Regions from separate parts of the Antarctobacter heliothermus genome, predicted to be linked through region 3. Evidence: riboswitches for the same ligand, from Rfam matches in the RefSeq annotation. Region 3 holds a riboswitch; each other region holds the start of a gene.
The links. A riboswitch is a leader RNA that binds a small molecule or an ion and turns the genes downstream of it on or off. The one in region 3 is predicted to bind cobalamin.
Positions count from the first base shown of each region.

Region 1: linked by a shared signal. The riboswitch ahead of ANTHELSMS3_RS23795 (CbtB domain-containing protein) and the one ahead of ANTHELSMS3_RS12500 (DUF1636 family protein) in region 3 are both predicted to bind cobalamin.
Region 2: linked by a shared signal. The riboswitch ahead of bluB (5,6-dimethylbenzimidazole synthase) and the one ahead of ANTHELSMS3_RS12500 (DUF1636 family protein) in region 3 are both predicted to bind cobalamin.

Region 1 covers NZ_CP022541.1:252,621-262,010, reverse strand. The annotation lists gene ANTHELSMS3_RS23820 (protein-disulfide reductase DsbD family protein) at 1-359, shown strand, start outside; gene ANTHELSMS3_RS23815 (class I SAM-dependent methyltransferase) at 433-1,053, shown strand; gene ANTHELSMS3_RS25715 (hypothetical protein) at 1,056-1,211, opposite strand; partial or broken gene ANTHELSMS3_RS26170 (thioredoxin family protein) at 1,673-1,837, shown strand; gene ANTHELSMS3_RS23800 (CbtA family protein) at 1,999-2,709, opposite strand; gene ANTHELSMS3_RS23795 (CbtB domain-containing protein) at 2,719-2,931, opposite strand; cobalamin riboswitch at 2,955-3,088, opposite strand; gene ANTHELSMS3_RS23790 (histidine phosphatase family protein) at 3,121-3,663, shown strand; gene ccmI (c-type cytochrome biogenesis protein CcmI) at 3,664-4,800, opposite strand; gene ANTHELSMS3_RS23780 (cytochrome c-type biogenesis protein) at 4,797-5,270, opposite strand; gene ANTHELSMS3_RS23775 (DsbE family thiol:disulfide interchange protein) at 5,267-5,821, opposite strand; gene ANTHELSMS3_RS23770 (heme lyase CcmF/NrfE family subunit) at 5,830-7,824, opposite strand; gene ANTHELSMS3_RS23765 (SHOCT domain-containing protein) at 7,852-8,160, opposite strand; gene ANTHELSMS3_RS23760 (ATP-binding protein) at 8,157-9,390, opposite strand, start outside.
Region 2 covers NZ_CP022540.1:3,697,328-3,706,717, reverse strand. The annotation lists gene ANTHELSMS3_RS17580 (ASKHA domain-containing protein) at 1-254, opposite strand, end outside; gene ANTHELSMS3_RS17575 (CaiB/BaiF CoA transferase family protein) at 366-1,514, opposite strand; partial or broken gene ANTHELSMS3_RS17570 (arginase family protein) at 1,684-2,318, opposite strand; gene ANTHELSMS3_RS17565 (hypothetical protein) at 2,494-3,975, shown strand; cobalamin riboswitch at 4,071-4,248, shown strand; gene bluB (5,6-dimethylbenzimidazole synthase) at 4,290-4,991, shown strand; gene guaB (IMP dehydrogenase) at 5,075-6,523, shown strand; gene ANTHELSMS3_RS17550 (NAD-dependent epimerase/dehydratase family protein) at 6,772-7,584, opposite strand; gene ANTHELSMS3_RS17545 (SMP-30/gluconolactonase/LRE family protein) at 7,609-8,496, opposite strand; gene ANTHELSMS3_RS17540 (RsmB/NOP family class I SAM-dependent RNA methyltransferase) at 8,634-9,390, shown strand, end outside.
Region 3 covers NZ_CP022540.1:2,609,511-2,618,900, forward strand. The annotation lists gene cobT (nicotinate-nucleotide--dimethylbenzimidazole phosphoribosyltransferase) at 1-383, opposite strand, end outside; gene cobU (bifunctional adenosylcobinamide kinase/adenosylcobinamide-phosphate guanylyltransferase) at 380-892, opposite strand; gene ANTHELSMS3_RS12460 (histidine phosphatase family protein) at 938-1,522, shown strand; gene ANTHELSMS3_RS12465 (propanediol utilization protein) at 1,560-2,318, shown strand; gene cbiB (adenosylcobinamide-phosphate synthase CbiB) at 2,315-3,250, shown strand; gene cobD (threonine-phosphate decarboxylase CobD) at 3,260-4,252, shown strand; gene ANTHELSMS3_RS12480 (cobyric acid synthase) at 4,249-5,694, opposite strand; gene ANTHELSMS3_RS12485 (HAD family hydrolase) at 5,691-6,299, opposite strand; gene ANTHELSMS3_RS12490 (DUF1289 domain-containing protein) at 6,296-7,186, opposite strand; gene cobO (cob(I)yrinic acid a,c-diamide adenosyltransferase) at 7,191-7,799, opposite strand; cobalamin riboswitch at 7,919-8,111, shown strand; gene ANTHELSMS3_RS12500 (DUF1636 family protein) at 8,190-8,582, shown strand; gene cobW (cobalamin biosynthesis protein CobW) at 8,579-9,390, shown strand, end outside.

The DNA.
Region 1 (9,390 bases), on a different replicon from region 3:
GCGCGCTGGCGTGGCAAAGCTTTGCCCGCGCCGAGATCGCGCGGCAGGTGTCGAACGGAAAGGTCGTCTTTGTCGATGTCACCGCGGATTGGTGCCTGACCTGCAAGGCTAACAAGGCGTTGGTGCTGGAACGCGACCCCGTGCGCACTGCGTTATCCGCCGATGGAATCACGCTGATGCAGGCCGACTGGACGCGCCCGGACGACGCCATCTCGCGCTATCTCGAAAGCTTTGACCGCTACGGCATCCCCTTCAACGCGGTCTATGGACCGGCCGCGCCTGAGGGTATCGTCCTGTCGGAACTCCTGACGACCCAATCCGTGCTGAAGGCTCTCGATCAGGCAGCCTTGCCGGACTGACGTGGAATCATTTTATTTTCCGAATGTGTTCGAGCTATAGTTGGTCTGCAATTCCGCGTCAGAGGGCATGGCCATGTCGGTCGACCGAAAAGAACACTGGGACACCGTCTATGGCAAAACTCCCGAGACCCGCCTTAGCTGGCATCAGGACGACCCGGCCGTCTCGCTCAACCTGATCCGGATGGCCGGGATCACCGCCGGCGCATCGGTGATCGACATTGGCGGCGGAATGTCCCGTTTCACGGACACAGTGCTGGCGATGGGGTTGCGCGATGTGACAGTTCTGGACCTGTCGCATGTGGCCTTGGATGCCGCGCGCGATCGACTCGGGTCCTCCGGGCGCAGCGTGACATGGCTTTGCCAGGACATCACCAGCTGGTCCCCAACGCGAACATACGACCTGTGGCATGACAGGGCGGTGTTTCACTTTCTCACCGCTCCATCCGACAGGGCCGCCTATATCGAAAACCTGACACGCGCCGTCCGGATCGATGGCCATGCCATCATAGCCACTTTCGCGCCGGACGGGCCGGAACGGTGCAGCGGACTGCCGGTCGCCCGCTACAGCCCCGAGGATATTGCGGCGCTTTTGGCCGAAGGATTCGTGCTGGTGGCGCATCGCCGCCACCTGCACGTCACCCCGAAAGGCACGCAGCAGGCCTTCCAATACAGCCTGTTGCGCCGGATCGGCTGACTTCATTCTCGCCCGATTTGCGCCAGTTTCGCCCGCACGTCAGCCTTGCGCGGATCACCCTCAGGCAGCAGCGCATCCGTGCGAAGATACGCCTCCCGTGCCTTGTCCATCTCATGCAGCACGCCATAGGCATTCGCCAGCCGCAGCAATCCGTCCACATCGTCCGGTTCATCCTAAAGCCGGATCGCGAGGCGATCCACCATGGACTGGATGAAAGCCGACCTGTCGCCTTCGCTCATCTCCTGTGCGGCGGCGATATCGGCGGCACTGGGGCCAGGGCGACCGGAGCACGCGACGCGATGGGCGCCCGGCCGAGCGTCTCCCCATACGCATTGGCCTGCGCGATATAGGTATCCATCCAGCGCTGATATCCCGGCGTCTCGTCCAGTCGCGCGGTCAGGCGGTCATGGGCTACAGAGATCTCCCAAGCCTGTGTGTCTGCATCGCAATGTAGGGTGACAGGGCTGCTGTTACTCAGCCGCCTGTCCCTGGGTCCGCGCCTGTCCGGCGCGGCGCTGCTGGCCGGGCTGGCGCTGGTGGCCGCCCCCTTGGTGTCCACGCGCCGAACAGCGGCGCTCTTACCTGGCAAAGCTTTGTCCGCGCCGAGATCGCGCGGCTTGTGTCGAACGGGCAGGTCGTCTTTGTCAATGTCACCTCGGACTGGTGCCTGACCTGCAAGGCCAACAAGGCGCTGGTGTTGGAACGAGACCCTATGCGCGCGGCATTGTCCGCCGACGGCATCACCCTGATGCAGGCCGACTGGACGTGCCCGCACGATGCGACTTCCTGCTATCTCGAAAGCTTTGACCGTTACGGCATCCCCTTCAACGCGGTTTATGGACCCGACGCGCCAGAGGGCATTGTCCTGTCGGAAATTCTGACCGAACAATCCTTGCTGAAGGCTCTCGATCAGTTTTCAACAACGTTACACCTATCCCCCGCCCGTCAAACGGATTGGCCGTACCGTCCGACCAGCCAACAAAAAACGATTGCCGTGCTGGCCCAAAGCGTCGCCTGCACCGCCAGCGTCGATGCACGAAATTGCCAGAGCACATCACCCGGAAAAGCCGGATCCACCTCGTGGAACGAGGGCAGCACGATTGCTGCCCCGGTCATGACTCCAGCATAGATTGCGGCCCCGATCAGCATCTTGCGGTGCCGGGAAGGGACGCCTTTCACCGCCGAGACGGCAAACCCGAGCGTTGCCAGCGACAGGGCCAGAAAGGCGAAATAAGCCAGCGTGCGTGCCCCGATCGTTTCGGAGTTGCCTACTGCGGGCGGATTCCCCGGAAACTTCAGCATGGGAACGACGATCACCGCGGCGAATCCCAACGCCGTGATCCAGCCCACCGTGGCTCGTGTCGATCCATGCAGGAACCGTCCCCGCGCCACAGCAAAGCTGATCGCCAGGATCCCGCCCAAGGCCGCACCGATAGCCGCAAGACCGACGAACAATCCCGGCCCAGCTTGCAAGCGGCGCGACATGCCAACCGCATCGGGATGATTCGGTGTATCAGCCGCGTGGGCGTGACTGTCGGCGACTTCTAGGGCGATGGCCGCGTCCAGCGCGGGTTCTCCAACGAGTCGCGCCACGCCGAACGTCACCACGGACGCCAGCAACCCGGCCAGCAGGCCGAACACAAGAAGACGTGTCATGCCTGTATCTTAGTGGCAGGGAAAGCCAAGAAGGTGGCGCGCATCATGCACGAATTCATGCACGTCTGTCCCGTGGAAAACGGACCATGCGCCCTGTTCTGCACCGACGAAATAGACCACCAAGACAGCCAACAGCGAAGCCAGGGCCGCCCAAGGGGCAATGTCCCGCAGCGGGATGGCGGGAAGATCGCTAGAAACGGCGGGACGGGTTGCGACAGTCATTTGGCACTCCTTTTGATGACGCGTCATGAGTATTCCCGGGGACCCGTGTCTGACTTACGCATGCGCGATCACAGTGGCGCGACCGTTCCGGATTCTCACCGGCTTCCGTGTTCCCCTACACTTAAGCACTAGGTCAAACTGCGCTCTCATGCCAACGGTTTCTCTCTTCACCTGTTCGAAAGTTCCACTATGCGCCTGATCCTTGTTGCCGCTCCCATGTCTGTACATCACCCCTTTCGCCTTGCCGCGGAATTGAGTGCTGCGCAGTTGCAGCGGGCGCGTACCCTTTCTGACCGGCTTCGTGGCAGCGTTTGCTGGACCGCGCCGGGAACCAGCGCGGTAGCCCTCGCGCTCGGGATGCAGCCGAACGACTGCCCGGCGCTCGGCGCGCAGGATTTCCGACGCTGGCCCGACATGACCCTGGACGAAATCGCAGCCAGCGATCCCGAATCGCTTTCGCTTTGGACCCGTGATCCTGAGATGCGTCCCGACGGGGGTACGTCACTGATCGACCTCTGCACAGCCGTGCGATCTTGGCTGGACCAGATGGCCTCCTGCCCTGCAAATCGCGTGGTGGCCTTGGCGACCCCGATCGTGCTGCGCGCGGTCCTTGTCAGCGCGCTGGACCTGCCGCCAATTGCCGGATTGCGGCTGGATATCCAGCCGCTCGTCCCGATCCACCTGGCACATGATGGTCTACGATGGACATGGCGACCCGGCACCCTGGACTGATCACGGCTTATCCAGGCCTGCGATGCTCGCCCGCACGTCAGCCTTGCGCGGATCACCCTCAGGCAACAGCGCATCCGCGCGAAGATAAGCCTCCCGCGCCTTGCCCATCTCATGCAGCACGCCAAAGGCATTCGCCAGCCGCAGCCATCCGCCCACGTCGTCCGGTTCGTCCTGAAGCCGGGTCGCAAGACGATCCACCATGGACCGGATGAAAGCCGCCCTGTCCCCGTCGCTCATCGCTTGCGCGGCGGCGACATCGGCGGCGCTGGGGCCGGGGGCGACAGGCGCACGCGCCGCGAGGGCCGCCCGCCCGAGTGTCTCCCCAAACGCATTGGCCTGCGCGATATAGGTGTCCATCCAAGGCTGGTATCCCGGCGTCTCGGCCAGTCGCGCGGTCAGGCGGTCATGGGCCGCCGCGGTATCCCCCGCCTGCGCGTCCGCAATCGCCAGGTAGAACGCCGCCGCCGGATTAAGCGGGTCGAGCGTCAGCGCCCTGTCCAACGCAGACACCGCGTCCGGCGTGACGGTCCCGTCATTGGCCCGGATCATCGCCTCAGCCAGCATCGACCATGTTGCCGACTCCGCGTCGTCGCGGGCAGAGGCCGTCCGGAAGGCCTCGACCGCCTCGTCGAACTGGCCCATGCGCGCATAGGTCTGCCCCAGCATCATCCAGCCCTCGGTCGGGCCGCCATCGGGTTCGGCCATCAGCTTGTCGCGCAATTGCCCTGCCAGCTCGGCAATCCGGCGCGCGTCGGCGCGATCGTCAGCTCGGTCGGCAAACGCCGCTGCTGGCACATCCGGCGCTCCGGCAACCGCGTAGTAGCCAAAAGCCATAACAGGGACAAAGACTGCCGCAAGGATCAGCGCTCCGCGCCCACCCGACGTCGCGACGGACTGTTGGTCTGTGCACCGCAGGACCTGCGCCATGCGGCGGCGGATTTCCCGCCTTGCAGCGTCGGCCTCGGGTGCAGAGACTAGACCGCGCGCCATGTCGCGGTCGACCTCTTCGAGCTGGTCGACAAGAACCGCCGGAACTGCGTCGGCACGCTGGATCAGTGACGCTCCTGCCCGCCGAATTGGAAGCAGCGCGATGGTCAACCCCCCAAGCGCCATGGCGGCGAAAATACCCCAGATCATTCCGATCCCTCCTGTCCATATCGATCCATGGCCGCTGCAATGCGCGCCTCGTCTTCCGGATCGAGCGGCGCGTCTGCGCGCCCGCGTCGGGCCCGGCCAATACTGAGCCCTCCGGCCAGCAGCGCCGCACCGATCAGGACAAGTGGTGCAAGCCACAGCACCACAGTCCGGCGTGTGAAAGGCGGTTTTAGCAACACGAAATCGCCAAACCGCGCGTGGATATAGTCGATTACCTCCGCGTTGCTGTCGCCCGCGGTCAGCCGTTCACGCACGAGCAGTCGCAAATCCCGCGCCACCCCGGCATTCGAACTGTCGATGTCCTGGTTCTGGCAGACCACGCAGCGCAGCTGCTTGGAGATCACTCGGGCGCGCGCCTCAAGCGCCGGATCGGCAAGGATTTCGTCCGGCTCTACAGCCAGTGCGAGTATGGGCAACAGCGCCAGAAGCGCCGCGATGACCACCGCCTTCATGACAGGTCGCCTTGTGCTTGCTGCAGGGCAAGCGTGAATTTCGCCACTGCGTCCTCGCCCACGATCGGCCCGACATAGCGATACAGCACCGTGCCGTCGCCGCCGACGATGAAGGTTTCCGGAACGCCGGAAATGCCCCATTCGATACCCGCCCGCCCATCAAGGTCAGAGCCGATGGCGCTGTAGGGGTTGCCCAACTCGGCCAGCCAGCGCACGGCGTCCTCGGGTTTGTCCTTGTAATTGATGCCCAGCAGGCGCACTCCGTCCCGTTCGACGAACCGCGACAAAACTGCGTGTTCGGCCTTGCACGGCACGCACCACGAGGCAAAGACATTGACCACGACGGGACCGGGATTGCCCGACAGGTCCGCCGTGGCAAGGCCCGGCACGTCGAGCCCCGGCACCGGGTCAAGCGTAAAGTCCGGCACCGGGTGCGTGATCAGAACCGACGGGATGTCGTTGGGATCACGTTCCGGGTCCAGCCCCCAAAGGAAAAAGGCCCCAAGTATGGCGGCTAACACCAGCGGCAGCCCGGCAATCAAGCGTTTCATGGTCTTTCCTACTCGACAGGCTGGGGATGCGGACGCCGCGCCCGGCGCGGCGCTCCCACGCGCAGGCGGCGGTCCGAAAGCGACAGTGCACCGCCCAGCACCAGCATGCCCGCACCGATCCACAGAAAATTTACCAACGGTTCATAAAGAATGCGCAAAGTCCACGCGCCGCCCTCGGCTGCCGCGTCCGAGGCCGGTTCGGTGATCGAGGCGTATAGATCGCCTGCGAGGGTTGACCGGATCGCGGATTCCGTGGTCGTCGACCGGGCCACAGGATAGCTGCGCCGTTCGGGTAACAGCGTCGTCACGTAGCTGCCATTGCGCCAGACTTTCAGCCGACCCTGATCGGCAAAGTAATTCGGCCCGCGCCGCTGTTCGACACCCTCGAACAACACCTCGAACCCGGCGATCTCGACGCGGTCCCCCGGCCGGACAAAGGCGATTTCTTCGCTCTTCCAGGCGCTTGACCCGACCATTCCCAGTATGATCACCGCAAGCCCGGCATGGGCCAGCGTCATGCCATGCGCGGCCCGTGGCACTGCGCGCGCGCGACGAGCCGACTCGGTCAGCGGGGCGACGAACAACTTGATCCGCAGCGCCCACTCCCGAAGCGTCGCCAGCAGCAACCATAGCGCTGCCGCAACTGCCACATAGGCCAGAACAGGTGCACCGGTCTGCACATACCACAGCACCAAGGCCGCAGCCACGCAGAGCAGCGCAATGAAACGCACCCGTTGCAGCACTCCGGCGATGTCCGCGCGCTTCCATGACAAGAATGGCCCGACCCCCATGAACAGCACGAGCACCAACATCATCGGCACGAAGGCCGCGTTGAAGAACGGTGGACCTACCGAGATCTTGTCGCCGGTCAGCGCCTCGAGCAGCAACGGATAGAGCGTTCCAAACAGCACCGTCCCGGTCGCCGCCGCGAGGATCAGGTTGTTGAGCAGCAGACCCGCCTCGCGGCTGACAGGCCTGAATAGGCCGCCGCCCTCCATCTCTGGGGCACGCCACGCATACAGCGCCAGCGACCCGCCGATGGACAGGCCCAGCAGCCCAAGGATGTACAGCCCGCGTTCCGGATCGACGGCAAAGGCATGGACCGAGGTCAGCAGACCCGACCGCACGATGAACGTGCCCAGAAGCGACAGCGAAAAAGTCAGGATCGCCAGCAGGATCGTCCAGCTTTTGAAGGCGTCGCGCTTTTCCGTGACGATGGCGGAATGCAGCAGCGCCGTGCCCATCAGCCACGGCATGAAGCTAACATTCTCAACCGGGTCCCAGAACCACCAGCCGCCCCAGCCCAGCTCGTAATAGGCCCACCACGATCCCAGTGCGATCCCGGCCGTCAGGCTGATCCACGCGGCCAGCGTCCAAGGCCGCACCCAGCGCGCCCACGCGGCGTCGACACGCCCTTCAAGCAGGGCTGCCACCGCAAAGGAGAACACAATGGAAAAGCCGACATAGCCGAAATACAGCAGCGGCGGATGCATGGCGAGACCGACATCCTGCAACAGCGGGTTCAGGTCGCTGCCATTGGCGGGTGGCGGAAAGACCCGCTCGAACGGGTTCGAGGTGAACAGCAGGAAGCTCAAAAAACCCACGCTGATCCAGGCCTGAATCGACAAGACGCGCGCCTTCGTCTCGGCGGGGATGTTCGATCCAAACAGCGCCACGCTTGCGCCAAAGACCGTAAGGATCAGCACCCACAGCAGCAGCGAGCCTTCGTGGCTGCCCCATGTTCCGGCGATCTTGAACAATATCGGTTTCAGGGAATGCGAATTCTCAACTACGTTCAGCACAGTAAAGTCGCTAACCACGAAGGAGCGCATCAACGCTGCAAAGGCTAGCCCGACAAAAACCACCTGTCCCATAGCCGAGGACTGCGCGGATTGCATCCACACCAGGTTGCCCCGCGATGCGCCCAGCAATGGCAGCACGCCCTGAACGATGGCAAGGGCCAGCGCCAATGCCAGTGAAAAATGTCCGATTTCCGGGATCATGCTCGGCCCTCCTCGGGGGTGTCGCGGTTATTTGTCCAGCGCAGCCTTGCGTTGCTGGAATTCTTCTTTGTCGATCTCGCCACGCGCATAGCGTAGGCGCAGTTCCTCGAGCGCATCCGGCACGGCTGTCCCGGTGTCGCCGCGGCCCGACAACCGCATCACGGCCAGAGCCACAGCCGCAATCACCAGCCCCCAGAACAGCAGCATACCGAACCCGCCAAAGCCAAATCCGTAGCCCCCCATGTCGGTGCCATTCATCATGCCGTCACCGGCATCGGCCACCGCATGTCCGGCTGCGGCCATCGCCACGCCCAGTGCAATCAGGATCTGTCTCATGGCGTTTCCCTTTCGGTGTTTGCCGCAAGTCCGCTCGGCAGCCGCACTCGCGCCCGCAGCCCACCTTCGGGTCGATTCGAAAGCGTGACATCGCCGCCATGCGACTGGATGATTGTCCGGGCGATCGACAGCCCCAACCCGTGCCCACCAGTTTTCAGAGAGCGCGACTCTTCCAGCCGCACGAACGGGTCAAAGACCTTGTCCAACTGGTCTTCGGGGATACCAGGCCCGTCGTCGTCGAGGGTCAGCACGACCTCTCCGCCTGTCTTTTGCCAGTTGATCCGCGCCGCTTGGCCGTAACGCAGGGCGTTCTCGATCAGGTTGCGTAGCGCGCGACGCATGGCATTGGGACGCAGGTGCAGTTCTGTGTCGTCGGGTCCCTGCAGGGCGACCTCAGCGGGCAAGGTCTGGCACAGCCCGCCCAGGTAGTCGCGTAGGTTGACGCGTTCGGGCGGCTCCGACCCGGTCAATCCACGCGCGAATGTCAGCGTCGCCTCGACCATGCCCTGCATTTCCTTGACCGAGGTGATGATGCTGTCGCGCGTTTCGTCGTCATCGACCATTTCGGCGCGCACCCGCATAGCCGTCAGGGGCGAGCGCAGGTCATGCCCCAGCGCCGCCAGCATCCGTGTCCGGTCATTGACGAAGCGTGTCAGGCGTTCCTGCATCCGGTTGAAGGACACCGTCAGGTCGCGGACTTCCGTCGGGCCGGCGACTGGCAGTTCGGGCACGTCCTCGCCCCGCCCCAGCCGGTCCGCAGCCCGCGCCAGCCGCCGCAGCGGTCCGGTCAGCCGCGCCATGACGAACCAGACTACTACGATCAGCAGCACAGAGGCTGACAGGGCAAAGGCCAGCATGGATTCCAGCGGCCATTGGATCGGCGGGCGTTCGAACCGCGTCCCAACGTTCAGCCAGCGCCCCCCGGAAATGGCGATGGACAGGTTCATCTCGATGGCCGTGAGCTCGCCCCGCATCATCGCCATGTGCATCTCTGTCATCTCGCGCGACAGATTGGCGAGAGGCATCAGTTGCCCCTCGATCTGGTGCAGCTCGACACGGATGTCGCGACTATAGCTGTCATCCAGCAGGGCGCGGATGCGGCTTTCGACCAGCCCGCCATGGAAATGGTCGCTGTGCTGGACCAAGGCTTTCTCAGACAGGTCGAACCGCACGAGGGGCGAACTGGCCGCACGCAAGATCGAGGCGTGCAGATCGGGCGGCGCCTCTTCG
Region 2 (9,390 bases), 1.1 Mb from region 3:
AGCCCGCGCTTCTCGTCATAACGTGCCTCGACCGCGTTCCAATCCGACAGGGCGTCCTGAGCCACATGCACGCCGTGTTTGGAAAAGTCGCCATAAGACGGGGTGATCTGGCATTTCGAACAGATGCCACGGCCGCCGCAGACCGAATCCAGATCAACGCCCAGCTGGCGTGCGGCGGTCAGAACGGGGGTGCCGACAGGAAATCGGCCGCGTTTGCCTGAGGGCGTGAAAATAACAAGGGGGTCTTGGGCCATGTCTGTGCCTCCGTCGGGTGTTGTCGCGGACCATAGCGTCTGTCGCGCCGATGGAAAGGCGATGCCGCGTCAGGATTCCGCCGGAAAGCGGCATGGTTGCCGGGTCGGGGCCTAACCCTGCTCCAGCCAGCGTAGAATTTCACCGCGATTGCCATCCAGATCCGGGGCAGGGCCGCGCGTTGTCGGGTCTGGCGCATCGCTCATCTTGATCGGATTTCCGGCGGATTTGTAGGCTTGGCGACCGTTCTTGTCCAACACGTCCACCACCATGTTGCGTGCGATGATCTGAGGGTCCTTCAACACCTGGGCCACATCCTGAATCGGCCCGGTCGGGATGCCTGCGGCGGTCAGCCGCGAGATCCAGTAGGCGCGGGTGTTGTCCAGTGTTACAGCCTCAATCAGCCGTTTCAGCAGCCGGGTGTGTTTGCAGCGCGCGTTGTTGGTGGCAAATCGCGGATCGTCCGAAATGGGCAGGTTCAGTGCGATGCACAGTTTCTCGAACAGCCTGTCGTTTCCTGCGGCGATCACAAACAGCCCGTCGCTGGCATGGAACGTTTCGAACGGGCTTATCGACGGATGCCGCGCGCCGGACGGCCCGGGTGCCTTGCCGTTGACAGTTGTTAGCGCGACCGCGTGTTCAAGGATTGCCAACTGACTGTCCAACATCGACACATCGATCTTGCGTCCGACACCGTTGCGGTCTCGGTCGAGCAATGCGGCCAGGATGCCTTGGCTCAGGAACATGCCGGCCACGATATCGCCGATCGACGCGCCGACACGCACCGGTTCTCGGTTTTTCTCGCCGGTGATCGACATGACGCCGCTGCGCGCCTGCACCACGATGTCGTAGGCGGGGCGTTTCGAATCCGGTCCGGTGTGGCCAAACCCGGACACCGCGCCATACACCAGTCGAGGAAATGCGGCGTGCAATTCGTCCCAGCCATAGCCCAGCCGTTCCATCACGCCGGGGCGAAAATTTTCGACTATCACATCGGCACGTCCCAACAGACGCTCAAAGATAGCCCTGTCCTCATCTCCCTTGAGGTTCAGAGCGATGCTTTTCTTGCCGTGATTGAGACCAGCGAAGTAGGCGGATTTGCCATCCTTGAAGGGGGGGAAGGCACGGGTATCGTCGCCGGTTCCCGGCGCTTCGACCTTTATGATCTGCGCGCCCATGTCCGACAGGGACATAGTGCAGAACGGTCCTGCCAATACATGCGTCAGGTCCAGAATGACATATCCGGCGAGAGGGGCGGTCATGGGCGGGTCCAGTTCTGAGTAGCGTTACGCTCCTGACCACACAAGCGTGACAGGGCGGTGACGGCAAGGGGCAGCGTGAAGACGCGCGCCGCTCCGCCGAAGGCAACGCTGGGCCGAAACCGGGCTAGGGACGCATTTTCAGCCCTGTGTCACAGGCGTTGGCATCGTCTCAGGCGCGGGACAAGCCGGCGTGAAAGACAAACCCCAGCAGGTTCATCAACAGTTGCGCCGCAAGGATCGCGGTGCTGCCCGTCGGATCATAGTCGGGTGTCACCTCGACAAGGGCGACCCCGACAATCGGGAGCGTGCGGGTGACGCCGTGGCGTTCGTCGACGAAATCCAGATGCGCGTCGATCTGGAGTATGTGAAACGGCGCGCGGCCCTCATAGTCCTCACAACATGGAATAATATCGGAATGGTCGCCGCGGGTGGTAACGGGTAGGGCGCCCGCAATCAGTGCCGCCTCGATCCCCCGGCGGATATTGGCGTGGCTGGTCAGTGTGTCCGTGTGGACAATTTTGGCATCGCCCATGTCCGCAGCGCGCACTCCCTTAAGGTAGGTGACGTCATTCTCATGCTCATAGGCCGCCGCGTGGCCGAAACTGAACAGGGTAGACGCCTCACACACACCGCGTGGGCCAAATCGCGCGTCGGCACGCCACTGTGTGCCCGCATCGCATGGCGCGCCAAGATTGGCGGCATCGGCGTCCAATGCGGTTCAGTTCGGCTGATAGGACGCGCGGCAATAGTGCAGATGCCGGTAGCAGGCCGGTTCAGGCGGCCGCTGTCGTATCCGTGGGGCAATGTGCGCACTTCATCGTAGGGCACAGCCTGCCGAGTGCCCCAGGCGCGGCAAGAGGGGCGGTATGTCAAGCACGTTTTTACCGTAAAAGTTGAATGATGATCTTTGTTTTCCTCCTTACGTTGGGTAACGTAACGTCACTTGGAGCGTGCGATGAGTTTGGGAAAGGAAACAGGGATGCGTTATTTTGGAGTAAAGGCAGGGCTATTGGCTTTCTTGCCGCTGGCAGCAGGGGCGCAGGATTTCGGGGTGGACATGCCCGCAGAACCGGCACCCGGGATCGTCTTTCCCACCGCTGAGGAAGAGATCAATTCCTGGATCTATGCACAGCCGCAGAACAGTGCGGCCATCCACGGCCATGCCTGGGGCATATGGGCGGGCCTGACCAATCCGGTCGACGGTGAGGGGGCTTTTGCCCGCGTGACCTATCAAACCTGGCTGACCAAGGCGAATGTCATTGCGGTCTTTACCGGCAAAGAGCCACAGAGCCATTTTCAGCTGGGCGAATCCTCGCAGATGTTCCGGCACGGTCTGGTGGACGGGTTTCTGGCCGATGCCGCCTCTGAAAAGAAGGACGGAACAGAGCCCAAGGCCAATGCTGCCGGGATCATCGTAAACGCTGACGTGCTGGAGAACGTGGCCTACAGCCCACCGTCTGCCTCTTATTTGCTGGAAACCGGGACGGGCAAGCCCGAGGTGCTGGACAGGTTGCTGGCCGATGGCGACAAGGTGCAGTTCCCCGACAATGCGGTGAACGTCAAACCGGTCTACAAGCTGATCACCGAGGAGCGGCTGACGGATTGGACCGATGCGGATGGACGGACGCGCAAGCTCTATGCCTTTACCGCGTGGCCCGGTGTTCCAGATTTGACCAACTGGACGCCTGACATGAAAGAGGGCGGCTATCCCGAAACGCTGTGGCAGCAATGCGTCTACGTCGACATGGACCTGAAAGGGCCAACCACCTCAACCGGCGTGGATGTGAATTGCAAAAGCCCCGGTGCCGGCAACATCTATTCCATCGACGATTTTATCGCCGTGGATCTCAAGGCGCAGAATGCCGCCTTTGTGAACAAGACCACCGGCGAGACCGAGGAAATCGGCGGCGATGGCCCGGCGATTGCGTTGCTGGTGGCGATGCATGTCACCTCACGCGAGACGACACAGTGGACATGGCAGACTTTCTGGTGGGAGGCGGATGCCGCGCACCCCAATACCCCCTCCAGCGCGGCGATTGCAGCGGCGCGTCCTTCGCCCCTTACGTCGCAGGCTGCGCATTACGCTATGGCCCCGGCCTATTCGATGCTGGTTCCGGCACAGCCGCTGGTGGGCGGCAAGAACGTCGGAGAATTGGTAACAGCGTTCAACCCCTATCTTGAGGCGGGCTTTGGCACGCCGATTATTTCGATCATGGAAACGGTCCAGACCCCGGATGGCAAGGGGGCGTGGACAACCACGACCACGGACATGGGAATCCAGACCAACTGCATGACCTGTCATGGCCTTGCGGCCTGGGGCGGGCGCGGATCCAACTATGCGGCCAATTTCTATGTGCCCCGGGATTACTGGGTTTTTGACACGGCCCTGGATGTGGATTTCGCGTGGTCGGTTGAGGCAATTGGAAATGCAATCAAGGCGATGGGGGCCAAAGACGACTGAGCACCTTAAGTTGTCCGAACAAAAGCAGGCGCGACATTGGGCGCCTGCTTTTGCCAATGAAGACGGATCGCGGGTTGTCGCGTTTGCCGTTTCACAGCAATCTGCCGCCGTCAGGTGCCCTGCTACGGGGAGAATCGGGAAGCTGGTTTAACTCCAGCGCGGGCCCGCCGCTGTAAGGGGGACGGAACGCACAAGTGCCACTGGGCTTTCCCGGGAAGGTGTGCGTTTCGACAGATCCCAAGCCAGAAGACCGGCCTGACGACATGGACCAACGCCTGGAAAGCGTCTGGTCGCAGTCACTTGCGAGGCCGCACATGTCCGATCCCCTGATCGCTCCCGAAAGGGCGCGCCAATTCACGCCAGCCGAACGCCGGGCGCTGTACGATGTCATCAATGCGCGCCGCGATGTGCGCAATGAGTTCCTGCCGGATCCGATCGCTCCTGACATGCTGCGCCGGGTGTTAGAGGCCGCCCATGCTGCGCCGTCGGTCGGGTTTATGCAGCCGTGGAATTTTATCCTCATCCGTAATGCCGCGCGGCGGCAGGCGGTACACGCGGCCTTTGCAGAGGCAAATGCCGAGGCGCAAGCCATGTTCGATGGTGAAAAGCGAAATAAATACGCGGGGTTGAAGCTCGAAGGTATTCTGAAATCACCACTGAACATAGCTGTAACCTGTGACCGTTCGCGCGGCGGAAAGGTGGTGTTGGGGCGCACCCATAACCGCGACATGGATCTGTATTCCACGGTCTGCGCGGTGCAGAACCTGTGGCTTGCGGCGCGGGCAGAAGGACTGGGCGTTGGCTGGGTCAGTATCTTTCGGCAAGAGGACTTGCGCGGTTTGCTGAGTTTGCCAGACACGGTCGAAGTGGTGGCCTATCTGTGCGTCGGGCACATCGACGAATGCTTTACCCAACCGGAATTGCAGGCACGGGGTTGGCGGCACAAGCTGTCCCTGGATGATCTGATTATGGACGACCACTGGCAATCAAATGCCCCTGTCGAACGAGATGTATGAGGCGTGGCACTGCGCGGGCTTTCCTTTCCCTGCCGCCCATGCGATAGGGACGCGCCAACCGATCCCTCCCAAGGAGTGCCCCCATGGAGATTCGCGAGGCTTTGACCTTCGATGACGTTCTGCTTGTTCCTGCGGCCTCAAGCGTGTTGCCGTCCACCGCTGACACGCGGACCAAGGTCACCAATTCCATCGCCCTTAATATCCCGCTGCTGAGTTCCGCAATGGACACAGTGACCGAAAGCCGTATGGCCATTACGATGGCGCAGGCAGGCGGCATGGGTGTGATCCACAAAAACCTCGGGATTGAGGAACAGGCGCGCGAAGTGCGCCGGGTCAAACGCTTTGAAAGCGGGATTGTTTACAACCCGGTCACGCTGCGGCCCAACCAGACTTTGGGCGACGCACGGTTGCTGACCGAACGGTACGGGTTCACTGGTTTTCCGGTGATTGACGAAAATCACCGTGTTCTGGGCATCGTCACCAACCGCGACATGCGCTTTGCCGAAAACGATGCGACGACGGTTCAGGCCATGATGACCCGCGAAAACCTGGCCATCCTGACGGAACCCGCTGACCGTCAGGAAGCGATCAATCTGATGAAGGCGCGGCGTATCGAAAAGCTGCTTGTGACCGATGCGACAGGCAAGTTGACCGGCCTGCTGACGCTAAAGGACACCGAACAAGCGGTGCTGAACCCGACCGCCTGTAAAGACGGGCTGGGGCGACTGCGCGTGGCGGCCGCATCCGGCGTGGGCGACAGCGGGTTTGAGCGGTCTGAGGCATTGATTGATGCACAGGTTGACATCATCGTGGTGGACACGGCGCACGGCCATTCGGCCGGGGTGCTGGAAGCCGTGGAGCGGGTCAAGCGGCTGTCGAACCATGTGCAGGTGATTGCGGGTAACGTCGCCACGGCCGAGGCGACCAAGGCGCTGATCGGTGCGGGGGCGGATGCGATCAAGGTAGGCATCGGCCCGGGGTCGATCTGCACCACGCGGATGGTGGCAGGCGTGGGTGTGCCACAGCTGACCGCAGTTATGGATTGCGCGCGCGCGGCAGGGGACGTGCCGGTGATTGCCGATGGCGGCATCAAGTTTTCCGGCGATTTCGCCAAGGCCATCGCAGCCGGGGCCAGCTGTGCCATGGTGGGCAGCATGATCGCAGGCACCGATGAAAGCCCGGGCGAAGTGATCCTGTATCAAGGGCGGTCGTTCAAGGCGTACCGCGGCATGGGGTCCATGGGCGCCATGGCGCGCGGCTCTGCCGACCGGTATTTCCAGAAGGATGCGGCCAGTGACAAGCTAGTTCCCGAAGGGATCGAGGGCCAGGTGCCGTACAAAGGCCCGGCAGGCACGGTGATCCACCAACTCGTGGGCGGTTTGCGCGCGGCCATGGGGTACACTGGCTGCGCCACGGTTGAAGAGATGCGCCGAAATTGCAGCTTTGTACGGATCACCGGCGCGGGCCTGAAGGAAAGCCATGTGCACGATGTGCAGATCACCCGCGAGTCGCCGAACTATCGGATCGGGTGATCATGCGTTCCTGATGCGCGGGTTGGGGACGGGACTCGGGCCCCTTTGGGGGCCCATCGCCCGCCCGCCAACCCGTTTTCTGATTCTGTTTCTCACCATTGGGTGACGCCCACGGCGTGTTCTTTGCTTTCGGACCCACCTAAGAACAGGTCCTTGGTGAGCGGTCGATGACAGAATGGTGCGCCGGAATCACCTCAACGGTCGCGCGCAAGATGCTGAAATCAGGGCGTTTCCGGCGGCCTTCTGTGCTATTTCTCGTGGATGCCATCGGCGGTAAAGGATCCGCCCTGATAGACGACGTCGGGCGCGTCGCCCGGGAATTTTGCCTCTGAGGCATCCAATTTGGCGCGGAAGGTTTCCGAGTTGTCCTGCGGACGCCAGCCCAACCACGCGACCTTGGTGTTGTCCCACCAGACGGTATCGTTGTCCGAGACGCCATAGATTACCGGACATCCCAAGCGCGGCACGTCAAAGACCCGTTCGATCAGTGAGACGAAATCGCCGTAGGACATCCAGGAGGACAGCATTCGGTGGGTTTTCGGTTCGTCAAAGGACGACCCGATCCGCACCACGGCCGTTTCCTGTCCGAACTTGTTCCAATAGGCGGATGCCATCATCTCTCCGAAGACCTTTGAGACACCGTAGAGCCCATCAGGTTGCGGGTAGACCGTGTTGTCGATGACTTGATCCTGACGGTAAAAGCCGACTGCGTGGTTCGATGAGGCAAAGACGATGCGCGGGTGGCCGTGTTTGCGGGCGGCCTCGTAGAGGTTGTAGACCCCTTCGATATTGGAGTCGCGGATCACTTCCCAAGTGCCTTCGATTGATTTTCCGCCGAAATGCACGATGCCGTCGCAGCCTTCGACCAGCGCGTCGACGGCGGCCTTATCGGCCAGATCGCAGGGGACGATCTCCTCATGCGGGGCGGCGTCGCCCAGATCGGCAACGTCGGACAGGCGGATCGTGTGGGCCAGATGCGACAGCCGCGAGCGTAGCGCATGGCCCAGCCCACCGGCGGCACCGGTGATCAGAAGGCGGTTCATCTTGGAGGTCGGGTGCATGGAGTATCCTTTGTGTCTGGTCTGTCAGCCGGGAAAACGGGTCTGGGGAACGCCTTGTACGCCAAGCCCGGTGATTGCAAAAAGCCCTCCGGCCTGCGGCTGTTCGGTGCCCGGGGTAACGCCCGCGCCGAGGGTGGTCAAATAGAGAGTGTCCAGGTTTGGACCGCCGAACATCGGACGCGAGGGGCGTTCAATTGGCAGGTCAATGGTTTGGTCAAGTCGCCCATCCGGTGTGATCCGGTATAGCTGCCATCCTCCAACGCCCGCCTGCCAATAGCAGCCGTCGGCGTCCACCGTGCCGCCATCCGGCCTCCCGGCCACGTCACGGGTGTCAAAGAACAACTCTGGCGGGCCGGGTGTTCCGCTGTCCAGATCATAGTCGCAGACGTAGATGTTTCGGACCGCCGGGAAGCTGTCCGAAAAATACATGCGCGTGCCATCAGGTGAAAAGGCTAGTCCGTTGCAAGTATAGAACACGCTGCGCCAGGCTGTGACCGAATGATCGGCATCCAGCCGGTAAAAGGTACCGGAGGGCGGTTCTTCGGGTGCGATGGGATCGTGCATGGTGCCGGCCCAGAACCGGCCTGCCGGGTCAGTCTGGCCGTCGTTGAACCGGTTGCCTGGCAGATGCGCCTCTGGGTCGGCGATCGGGGATAGCGCGCCGCTGTCCCAGTCCAACACCTTGAAACCTTTGCTGGTGGCAAGGACCAGACCACTCTGTTCGCGCAGGGCAAGGCAGCCGACGGGTTCCCCGACAGTGCGGGTTTCGGTTGTGCCGCACGTCACGTCGGTACAATGGACCAGCCCGACGGGAATATCGACCCACCAGAGCCGTTGCGTGTTCACGTCCCAGACGGCTCCTTCGCCGATGGCGCTGTGGTTGTCGACCAGACAGTCGATCGAGATGCCCACTGAAACCTCCGGGTTCATCGCTTCGGCGCGACCCTAGCCGCAATTGGTGTCCAGCGCCAAGGGGCTGGTGTCAGGTCTCGTCAAATCGGGCACACTGCGTTAGGCAGGCCGCATCTTGCCGCCCCGGAGACCTGCCCATGACCCCTGCTGCCCGCGTTCAGGCCGCTATTGATTTGCTCGATCAAATGTCCTCGGGACGCCCAGCCGAACAGGTGCTGACGACATGGGGCAGGACGTCGCGCTATGCCGGATCAAAGGATCGCGCGGCGGTGCGCGACCTAGTGTTTGACGCGCTGCGGTGCTGGCGGTCGGCGGCGGTGCAGGGCGGCGGTGAGAGTGGCCGGGCCCGTATGTTGGGGGTGCTGCGCCTGCGCGGCGACGATCCCGAGACGCTCTTTACCGGCCAGGGCCATGCTCCGGCAGAGTTGAGCGATGCCGAACGTGGCGCTGGCCGTGCTCCAACGGGCAACGAGGCGCTGGATTTGCCCGACTGGCTGGCGACGCGGTTTCGCGACAGTTTGGGAGAGGCGGCCGACGAGACGGCGTTGGCGTTGCGGTCTCGGGCGGATGTATTTCTGCGGGTCAATGTACTTTGGGGCACGGTCAGTCAGGCAATGGCACGGTTGGCCCAAGATGGCATCATTGCCGCGCCGCATTCACTGTCACCGACGGCGCTGCGCGTGTCCGAAGGAGCGCGGGCAATTGCTCGCAGCGACGCCTATCTTTCGGGTGCGGTAGAATTGCAGGACGCGGCTAGCCAAGCGGTGGTGGACGCGCTGCCCCTGCGGCCCGGTTTGTCAGTGCTGGACTATTGTGCGGGTGGGGGCGGCAAGGCGTTAGCGATGGCGGCCCGCCTCGCGGGCGGTAGAGTCGACGCCCATGACGCCGCGCCGC
Region 3 (9,390 bases):
TCGCGGGTGGGCCGGTCAAGATCCAGTGCAATGACATTCAGATCGGCCCCAGCCGCCTTGCACAACTGGTTGATCGCCGCGCCTCCGGCGGCAAAGTTTGCCACCATCTGCGCCGTCACCTCTTGCGGAAAGGGGTTCACGCCCTGCGCGCAGACGCCGTGGTTGCCGGCAAATATCAGCGCCTGTGCCCGCTCGATCCGCGGGCGGTCAGTGCCCCGCCAGCCCGCCATAAACGCGGCGAGATCCTCTAGCCGGCCCAGCGAGCCCGGCGGCTTGGTCAGTTGCATCTGCCGCGCGGTGGCGGCCTCGGCGGCGGCGCTGTCAAAAGCGGGCAGGTCAAGGGCGGTCACGCCGTCCAGCGACGTCAGGGGAAGGTGGGTCATGCGGGTTTGACTTTCAGTGGATGGCCAGCGACGCAGAACCAAAGTTCATCACAGGCGTCGGCGATGCGTTGATTGACCAGCCCCGCCGCATCGCGAAAGGCGCGGGCAAGGGCGTTTTCGGGGACGATCCCGGCGCCAACCTCATTGGTAACAAAGATGACCGGCGCGGACTGGTGCGCCAGTTCCGCCGCCAGCGCGTGTGTCGCCGCCTGCCAGTCCTCATCGGCCAGCATCAGGTTGGTGAGCCACAGCGTCAGGCAGTCGACCAGCCGAGGCTCGGTGCCGTCGGTTTCACGCAACGCGCCGATCAGGTCGCGCGGTGCCTCGACCGTGCGCCAATCGGCGTCGCGGCGGGATTGGTGCAGTGCGATGCGGTCGGACATTTCGGTGTCGTGGGCTTGGGCGGTGGCAATGTAGATCGCGGGCCGCCCCAGCGCCAGCGCCATACGCTCTGCCAGGGTGCTTTTGCCCGAGCGTGCGCCGCCGGTGATGAGGATCGACTTTCCCATGCGGTCGTGACAAAGCATGTTCCGATCTGCTTGAAAAGCCCCGAAATGACGCCGCCTGATGCCTCTGAACTGCTGTTGATTCGCCATGCCCCCGCCCGACATGGCGGGCGTTTGTGCGGGTGCACGGATGTGGAGGCCGACCTTGGTGATCCGGCGATCTGGCAGCCTTTGCAGGCGCTAGTGGCCGGGGTGTCGCGGCGCGTGGTCAGCCCCGCCGTGCGGTGCCGTCAAACGGCTGAGGCGCTTTGGTCCGGGGCCGAGGTCGTGCAGGATGCCCGGCTGTGGGAGCAGGACTTTGGCACGCAAGAGGGGATGCCGTTTGCCGACATCCCCGATCTTGGCCCCTTGTCTGCACAGGATCTGGCGGACCATCGCCCCCCGGGCGGCGAGAGTTTTGCCGATATGGTGGCACGGATCACACCCGCCCTAGGCGAACTGGCCGCGCAGGCGCGCGAGGCTGGTCCGGTGGCGGTGGTGGCCCATGCGGGAACAGTGCGCGTTGGGCTGGCGATGGCGCTGGGCTCGGTGCCTGTCGCGCTGGCCTTTGAGGTGGCGCCATGGTCGGTGACGCGGCTGCGGGTTTTTGAGGGCGGCCTGTCCGTGGTCGCTGTAAACTGGCGGCCTTTGTAGCGGAATGGCCTTTGTCGCGGGACATTTTGGCGAATGGATGCAGGGACGGCTGCAACCTGGTGGCCCGGTGGTGCTGGTGACGCTGGCGTGCCCGGCCCACGGTGTCAGCGTCGAGCGAACTGGCGATGGCCCCTTGTCGCTGGAGGGCGATCCGCTGGTTGTCTCCTCGGCGCAGGCCGCGCACATGTTGGACAAAGTCGGTCTGCCTGTGGCGGGCCGCTACGTCATCTCGGCCGACTTGTTGCCCGGCGGCGGAGCAGGCATGTCGACTGCGGCGCTTGTGGCGTTGGCCCGTGCGGCGGGCTGTGACGACAGCGCGGCGCTGGCGCGCGCCTGTTTGGCGGTTGAGGGGGCAAGCGATCCGTTGATGTGGTCCACACCTGATCGGTTGCTATGGGCCTCGCGGCGCGCAGAGATCTTGCAGCGGCTGGACCCGGTTCCAGCCTGTGAGATCCTTGGTGGTTTTTGGGGGCCTCCTCAGCGGACGGACCCCGAGGATTCCGATTTTCCGGACATCGCGGATCTTGTCGCGGCGTGGCCGGGCGCGGATCTTGCTGCCAAGGCCGACTTGGCAAGTCAGTCCGCGCAGCGGTGCTCATCCTTGCGCGGGCCGGTCGATGATCCGATGCCCGAGTTGGGTAAACGGCTGGGCGCGCTGGGACACGCCCGCGCCCATACCGGGCCAGCCCGAGCGTTGATTTTTGCGCCCGGCACGGTGCCGGAGGGTGCGGAGCGGGCGATGACAGAGGCCGGATTGTCCGATGTGCTGCGCTTTGCGACGGGGGGCGGCGCGTGAGTTTTGCCCTGATCATGTTGGTTGCCCTGCTTATGGATGCGCTGATCGGCTGGCCGGACGCGCTGTACCGTCGGATCTCACATCCAGTGGTCTGGATCGGGGCGCTGATTTCGGGGCTGGACGCGCGTTTGAACCGTGGTCGAGCGCCGGGCCTTCTGCTCCTTGGAGGCGTGACCGTTGTCATTGTTATCTGCGCAGCCACGTTACCTGTTTTGCTGGTGGCGCTTGTGTTGGGGGACAGCTGGCTTGCGACTCTGATCCTTGGCCTGATGGCTTGGCCGCTGGTGGCGTCACGTTCGATGTATGACCATGTTAACGCGGTGCGTGATCCGTTGCTGAAAGGCGATCTGCCAGCCGCGCGCGCTGCGTTGTCGATGATCGTGGGGCGCGACACCCGCCCCCTTGACGATGCGGGGATCAGCCGGGCGGCTCTGGAGAGCCTGGCAGAGAACACGTCCGATGGGATCGTTGCGCCGCTGTTTTGGGGCGTGATCGGCGGTTTGCCGGGGATCGTGGCCTATAAGGCGATCAACACGATGGATTCCATGATCGGTCACCGCAATGACCGCTATGAGCATTTCGGCAAATGCGCCGCCCGGCTCGACGATCTGGTGAACCTGATCCCCGCGCGCCTGACGGCCCTGTTTTTTGCGCTGGTTTCTGGCCGGACGGGTGTGGCGCTGCGGGTTGTGGCCCGCGATGCGCGGCATCACCGCTCGCCCAATGCGGGCTGGCCCGAGGCGGCGCTGGCGGGTAGTTTGGATGTGCGCCTGTCCGGTCCGCGCGTGTACGGCGATCGCGTGTCGGATGAGCCGTTTGTGAACGCGCGGGCCCCTGACCCAGACAAGCACAGCATCAGCCGGGGACTTGCGCTTTATCTGCGGGCGATGTTTCTCTGCGGCGCGGTTCTTGTGGGGCTTGCGGCAGTTTAAGAGGGCATGATGCGCGATCACGGCGGTGATTTGGACCGGGCGATGGCTCGGTATGGAGGGGGCGATTGGCTGGACCTGTCGACCGGCATCAATGCGCGGCCCTATCCGTTTCCCGACCTGCCTGCGCGCGCATGGACGGCGCTGCCGACGGGCGCAGAGATCTCCGCTTTGGTGGTTACGGCGTGTGCAAATTACGGTGCGGGTGAGGGTGTGGATTGCGTGCCGCTTGCAGGTGCACAGGCGGCGATCCAATTGGTGCCGCGCCTTGCGCAGCCGGATGAGGCGCGCGTTCTTGGGCCAACCTACAACGAACACGCTGGATCGTTAGAGGCGCAGGGCTGGCGGGTAACGCAGGTTGCGGACATCGCTGGGCTGAAAGGCGCGCCTTTGGCTGTGGTCGTAAACCCGAACAACCCGGACGGACGCTTCTGGCCACCCGAAGAGCTGATTGAACTCGCTCGCCATGTGGGCCTGCTGGTGGTGGACGAGAGCTTTGCCGACCCGGTTCCGGAGTATTCGATGGTCCGCTATCTCGACCGCCTGCCAGAGGGCGTGCGGGTCGTGGTGTTGCGGTCCTTTGGCAAATTCTACGGGTTGGCGGGGGTGCGGCTGGGCTTTGCCTTGGGGGAAACCGCGTTGATCGCGCCGATGCGCCAGATGGCCGGTCCTTGGGCGGTCAGCGGTCCGGCGATTGCGGCGGGGTGCAAGGCTCTGGCCGACCGGACGTGGCAAGGCGCAATGATCGGGCAATTGGCGCGCGACGCGGTGCGGATGGATGCGCTGGCAGAGGCGGCAGGGTGGTCGTTGGTGGGGGGAACGGTTCTGTTTCGGACCTATGACACCGGCGATGCGGTAGCGGCGCAGGATCGACTGGCAGAGGCCCGGATCTGGACGCGTCGGTTTCCTTACTCCGACGGTTGGCTGCGGCTGGGTCTGCCGGGGCCAGAGGCGGATTGGTCGCGGGTGGAGGCGGCTCTGGCCCCGCCGCCCAGCCGATTTTAGCGCGAGGCGGCCAGAATGCTGGCCACATCCAGATGCGTCTCAAGGTGGTCAGCAAGCGCGTCAAGCGCGTCCTCGACCCCTGCGTCATAGGCTTGGGTTGCCTCAACACCAAAGCCCGCCAGCCACGCGGCGCGGAACGCATCATCGCGAAACATGCCGTGCAAATAGCTGCCCATCACGCGGCCATCGGCACTGATCGCGCCTTCTGGTTGGCCCTCGACAATGGCAAAGGGGCGGGCGCGGTCAAGGCCGTCGCTGCGCCCGATGTGGATTTCATAGCCGTGGAATCCGGTCCCGCTGGCGGCGTGGGTGGCCTGTACCTCTGTCAGGGATTTGTCCGCCGTCATGAGGGTGTCGATGCGCAGCAGGCCTAGACCGGGGTCTTTACCCGGCGGTCCTTCAATCCCGTGCGGGTCATCTACACTGTCGCCCAGCATCTGATAGCCGCCGCAAATGCCAAGAATGCGACCACCGCGCCGGTGATGCGCCATCAGGTCGATGTCCCAGCCCTGTTCGCGGACAAAGGCCAGATCGCCGCGTGTGGATTTGCTGCCGGGTATGATCACAAGGTCCGCGTCACCGGGGATCGGCAAGCCGCGCTGTAGCATGGTCAGCCGCACGCCCGGTTCCTGCGCCAACGGGTCGAGGTCATCAAAGTTCGCCATGCGCGACAGGCAGAGACAGACAATGTGCAGCCCCTCCGCCCGGTCAGGCGCACGCACGTCTAGCGCATCCTCGGCAGGCAGTTTCCATGCCTCGGGGAACCATGGGGCCACGCCGAACCCGCGCCAGCGAGTGCGCTCCTCGATCAACGCGTAACCGTCATCGAACAGACGAGGGTCGCCACGGAACTTGTTGATGATAAATCCACAAACGCGTTCGACGTCCGCCGGATCCATGACCGCCTGTGTGCCGATAATTTGGGCGATGACGCCGCCCCGGTCGATGTCCCCTGTCAGGATCACCGGCACAGCCGCCGCCTCGGCAAAGCCCATGTTGGCGATGTCACCTTTGCGCAGGTTTACCTCTGCCGGGCTACCCGCGCCTTCGACGATGATCAGGTCATGCTTGGCCTTCAGCCGGTCAAAGCTTTCCAGAACAGAACCAAGGAGTTGCGGTTTCAACTTTGCGTAGTCACTCGCTTTGGCGGTGGTCAGGCGCTTGCCCTGCACGACGACCTGCGCGCCTACATCCGTTTCGGGTTTGAGCAGCACGGGGTTCATATCTGTATGCGGGGCCAAACCGCAGGCCAATGCCTGCAAGGCCTGCGCGCGCCCAATCTCACCGCCGTCGCTGGTCACAGCGGCATTGTTTGACATGTTTTGCGGCTTGAATGGGGCCACGGACAATCCCCGCCGCCGTGCTGCGCGGCACAGGCCTGCCACCAGCATGGATTTGCCCACGTTGGACCCGGTGCCCTGGATCATGATGGCGCGGCTCATGATGTGATCCCCAGTTTTACGGGCAATCCGTCGCGGGTGTGGGTGTGAAAATGAAAGGCTTGCCAGCCACGCGATGCCGCTGCTGCGACATTGGCGCGGTTGTCGTCAATCAAAAGGATGGCATTCGGCGCAAGGCCGGACCAGCGTTCAATCGCACCGTAAAAACCTGCGTCAGGCTTGGCCATACCCATAGGACCGGAGGCGAAAATCGTCTCAACTCTGGCGGAGAAGCCCATGTTTTCCATGATATATTGCGAACGTGGGGCAGGGTTGTTGGTGCCGATCACCGCGCGCTGTGGGCTGCGGTCCAGCCAGTCGATGACCTGCGGGTCCGGGCGATCCTCAGACCGCAGCCAATGCGCCAATAGCGCATCGGAGGTGACGTTGGTGTCCTGCGTGGCAAGCCAACGGGTCAGTTCATCCTGCAAGGACAGCGCGCCACGCAACACCTGTGCTGCCTGCCCGGGCCGGTTGAGAAACGCGCGAAAGGCGCGCGGCGACAGGCCCAGATCGGCGTCCAGACGGGACACCCATCCAAAGGGGGCGCCCTCGGGTTCGGCGTTCAGGACGCCGTCGAAATCCCAGACGATCAGTTCGGCACTCATTTGGCTGGCAAGATCAGCGCCGTTGCCACATAGCCCGCAGGCATAGGCACCGTCGGCGGTGTGTCCAGCCCCTGCGCGATGTGATCGGGCAGCAGGTGGGTGTGCGGCCCGTCGGGGGATGTGCCGTCGGGCATCGGGATCTTGGCGTCGATCTCTATTCGAAGGCAGGGCGTTTCGATCACCCGCACCGGGCTGGCGTCGCGCAGTGGCAGGCCGGTGCGCGACAGGTGATCGGGCCACGTTGTGCCAGCGGCGCGGGTCAGCGTTGCGGCCAGTGGCGCGTTGCACCGCACTGTAAATCGCGCCGCGCGCCGTCCAAGGCCAAGGTCAAAGCGCGGACCACCTGCATCGCGTGTCAGCAGGGCCGCATCATCCGGCCCAAGGGCGGTCAGCGCGGCGGGCGCGTCGCGTATGGCGCGACCCACCGGGACGGCCAGCGCGATCAGCGTGGGTGCATCTGGGCGGTCAATCTCAAACGCGGTCAGGTAGCGGGCGGCCTCCAGCCTCAGTGCCGCGTCGCGCAGCGTCAAATTCAGTGCGCCGTCGCCGATCTGCACCGTGCAGGGCGTACCGGGCAGGCGGACCAACTCCCCGCTTGCGCCCCAGACGCCCGCGATCAGGCGTGCGCCCTCATCGCTGAGACGGCGCGCAGTTTCTGCCAGCAGGGTATCGCCCTGCCATGACAGACGGCGGGTCTTCAGCCCCAATCTTGCTGCGCGGGCGGGCAGATCTGCCCAGGCCGCCGACCGAAACCCCTCGGACGCGCTGCCCCAACCGGCGATCTCATCCAGACTGCGGGCGCAGCCGGTGCACAGTTGCGATGCCTCGTCGATCACGCAGCGCGCGATGCAGGGGCTGGCGGGCGGAAGGCGGTCGATACGGCTCATGGCCTTAGAACTCCACGCCTTTCTGCGCTTTCACCCCGTCACGGAACGGATGCTTCAGCAAGGTCATCTCTGTGACCAGATCGGCGGCCTCGATCAATTCGGGCTTCGCGTTGCGGCCCGTCAGGCAGACGTGGGTCATGTGCGGTTTCTGCGTCAGCAGGAAATCCACCACCTCATCAATATCAAGGTAGTCATTGCGCAGGGCGATATTGATCTCATCCAGAAGGACAAACTGGATGTCGGGGTCAAGGATCTGAGCCTTGGCAATCTCCCATCCGTTTTGCGCGGCAGCAATATCGCGGTCGCGGTCCTGCGTTTCCCAGGTAAAGCCCTCTCCCGTGACAAACAGCCGACATTCGTCGACAAACCGCTCGCGCAGGAACGTGGCCTCGCCGGTGGCGCGCGCCCCTTTGATGAACTGCACCACGGCGCAGGGCATCTGGTGCGCGATGCACCGCATGATCATTCCGAACCCGGCAGAGGATTTGCCCTTGCCCTTGCCGGTGTTGACGATGATCAGACCTTTTTCTTCGGTCTTGGTCTTCATCATCTCGTCGCGGGCGGCCTTGATGCGGCGCATCTTTTCGGTGTGGCGGGCGGTGGTGTCGTCCATGTTGCGTCTCCGGAAGCTCGGGGTTGGGCAGGCATGGCATTGCATGTGGGCATCGTCAATGCGGCTATGATCGGTGGGCGCGAGCTCTGCGAGCGATTGACAAGCGGATCAGAAGGGCGCACCACGCCTGCCACGATGGTTCCCCGGGCCCGCCCGGGGAGGAAAACAGGGAACGCGGTTCAAACCCGTGGCTGCCCCCGCAACTGTAAGCGGTGAGCGTTCTTGCAATGTGCCACTGGCCGGATCGGCCGGGAAGGCGCGAGAGCGCATCGACCCGCGAGCCAGGAGACCTGCCATCGGAGAGGTGAAACTGTGGACCGGGCGGGGTGCCCCGGAGGAGGTCGTGATGAATTCGAACCTGAAATCCTGCGGGCCGCGAAAGGCCACGCCATGAACGCGCCGGTGGAACTGCTGGTCTGCGTGAAATGTCGGCGCGGTGAAGAAATCCCCGATGAGGGCGTGCGGCCGGGCCAGCGCCTGCATGACGCCATCGCCGCGCGCGATCTTCCCGAGGGCGTGACCCTGACCCCGGTCGAATGCCTGCAAAACTGCGATTCAGGTTGCTCTGTCGCCATGCGCGGCGGTCCGGCGCGCTGGACCTATGTCTACGGAAACCTGCTTGAAACGTCGCATCCGGACCTGCTGGTCGAGGGGGTCACGCTGTATCATGCCGCCAGCGACGGGGTGATCCCGTGGCGCGCGCGGCCCGAACATTTCAAACGCAATTGCATCGCGCGCATCCCGCCCGAGCAGACCGACACGCCCGAAGAGGACAAGACATGACCGATCTCGCCAAACTTCCCGTCACAGTGATCACCGGCTTTCTCGGTTCGGGCAAGACCACGCTGATTTCGCACCTGATCCAGAACCCTGGCGGCAAGCGGTTGGCCGTGGTGGTCAATGAGTTCGGCGATGTCGGCGTGGACGGTGAGATCCTCAAAGGCTGTGCCATTCCCGACTGCCCGGCAGAGAACATCATGGAACTGGCCAACGGGTGCATTTGCTGCACCGTGGCGGATGATTTCATCCCGACGATCGAGGCGCTGATGGCGCTGAACCCGCGCCCGGAACACATCCTGATCGAAACATCCGGGCTGGCGCTGCCGAAACCGCTGCTCAAGGCGTTCGACTGGCCGGATATCCGGTCCAAGATTACCGTCGACGGGGTGATCGCGCTTGCCGATGCCGAAGCAGTGGCCTCTGGTCGGTTTGCGCCGGACGTGGCACGGGTCGACGCGCAGCGGTTGGCAGATGATAGCATCGACCACGAAACCCCACTTTCCGAAGTATTTGAGGATCAAATCGCCTGCGCGGACATCATTTTGTTGACCAAACCCGATCTTGCAGGGCCTGAGGGCGTGGCGCGGGCCAAGGCGCTCATCGCCGCCGAGGCACCACGCCCGTTGCCGGTGATCGAGGTCGCCGAGGGGGTGATCGACCCGCGCGTGATCCTGGGTCTGGAGGCGGCGGCAGAGGACGACATGGATGCGCGGCCCTCACATCACGACGCCCATGACGATCACGAACACGATGATTTCGAAAGCATCGTGGTGGACCTGCCCGAGGTTGACGATCCCGCCACGTTGGTCGC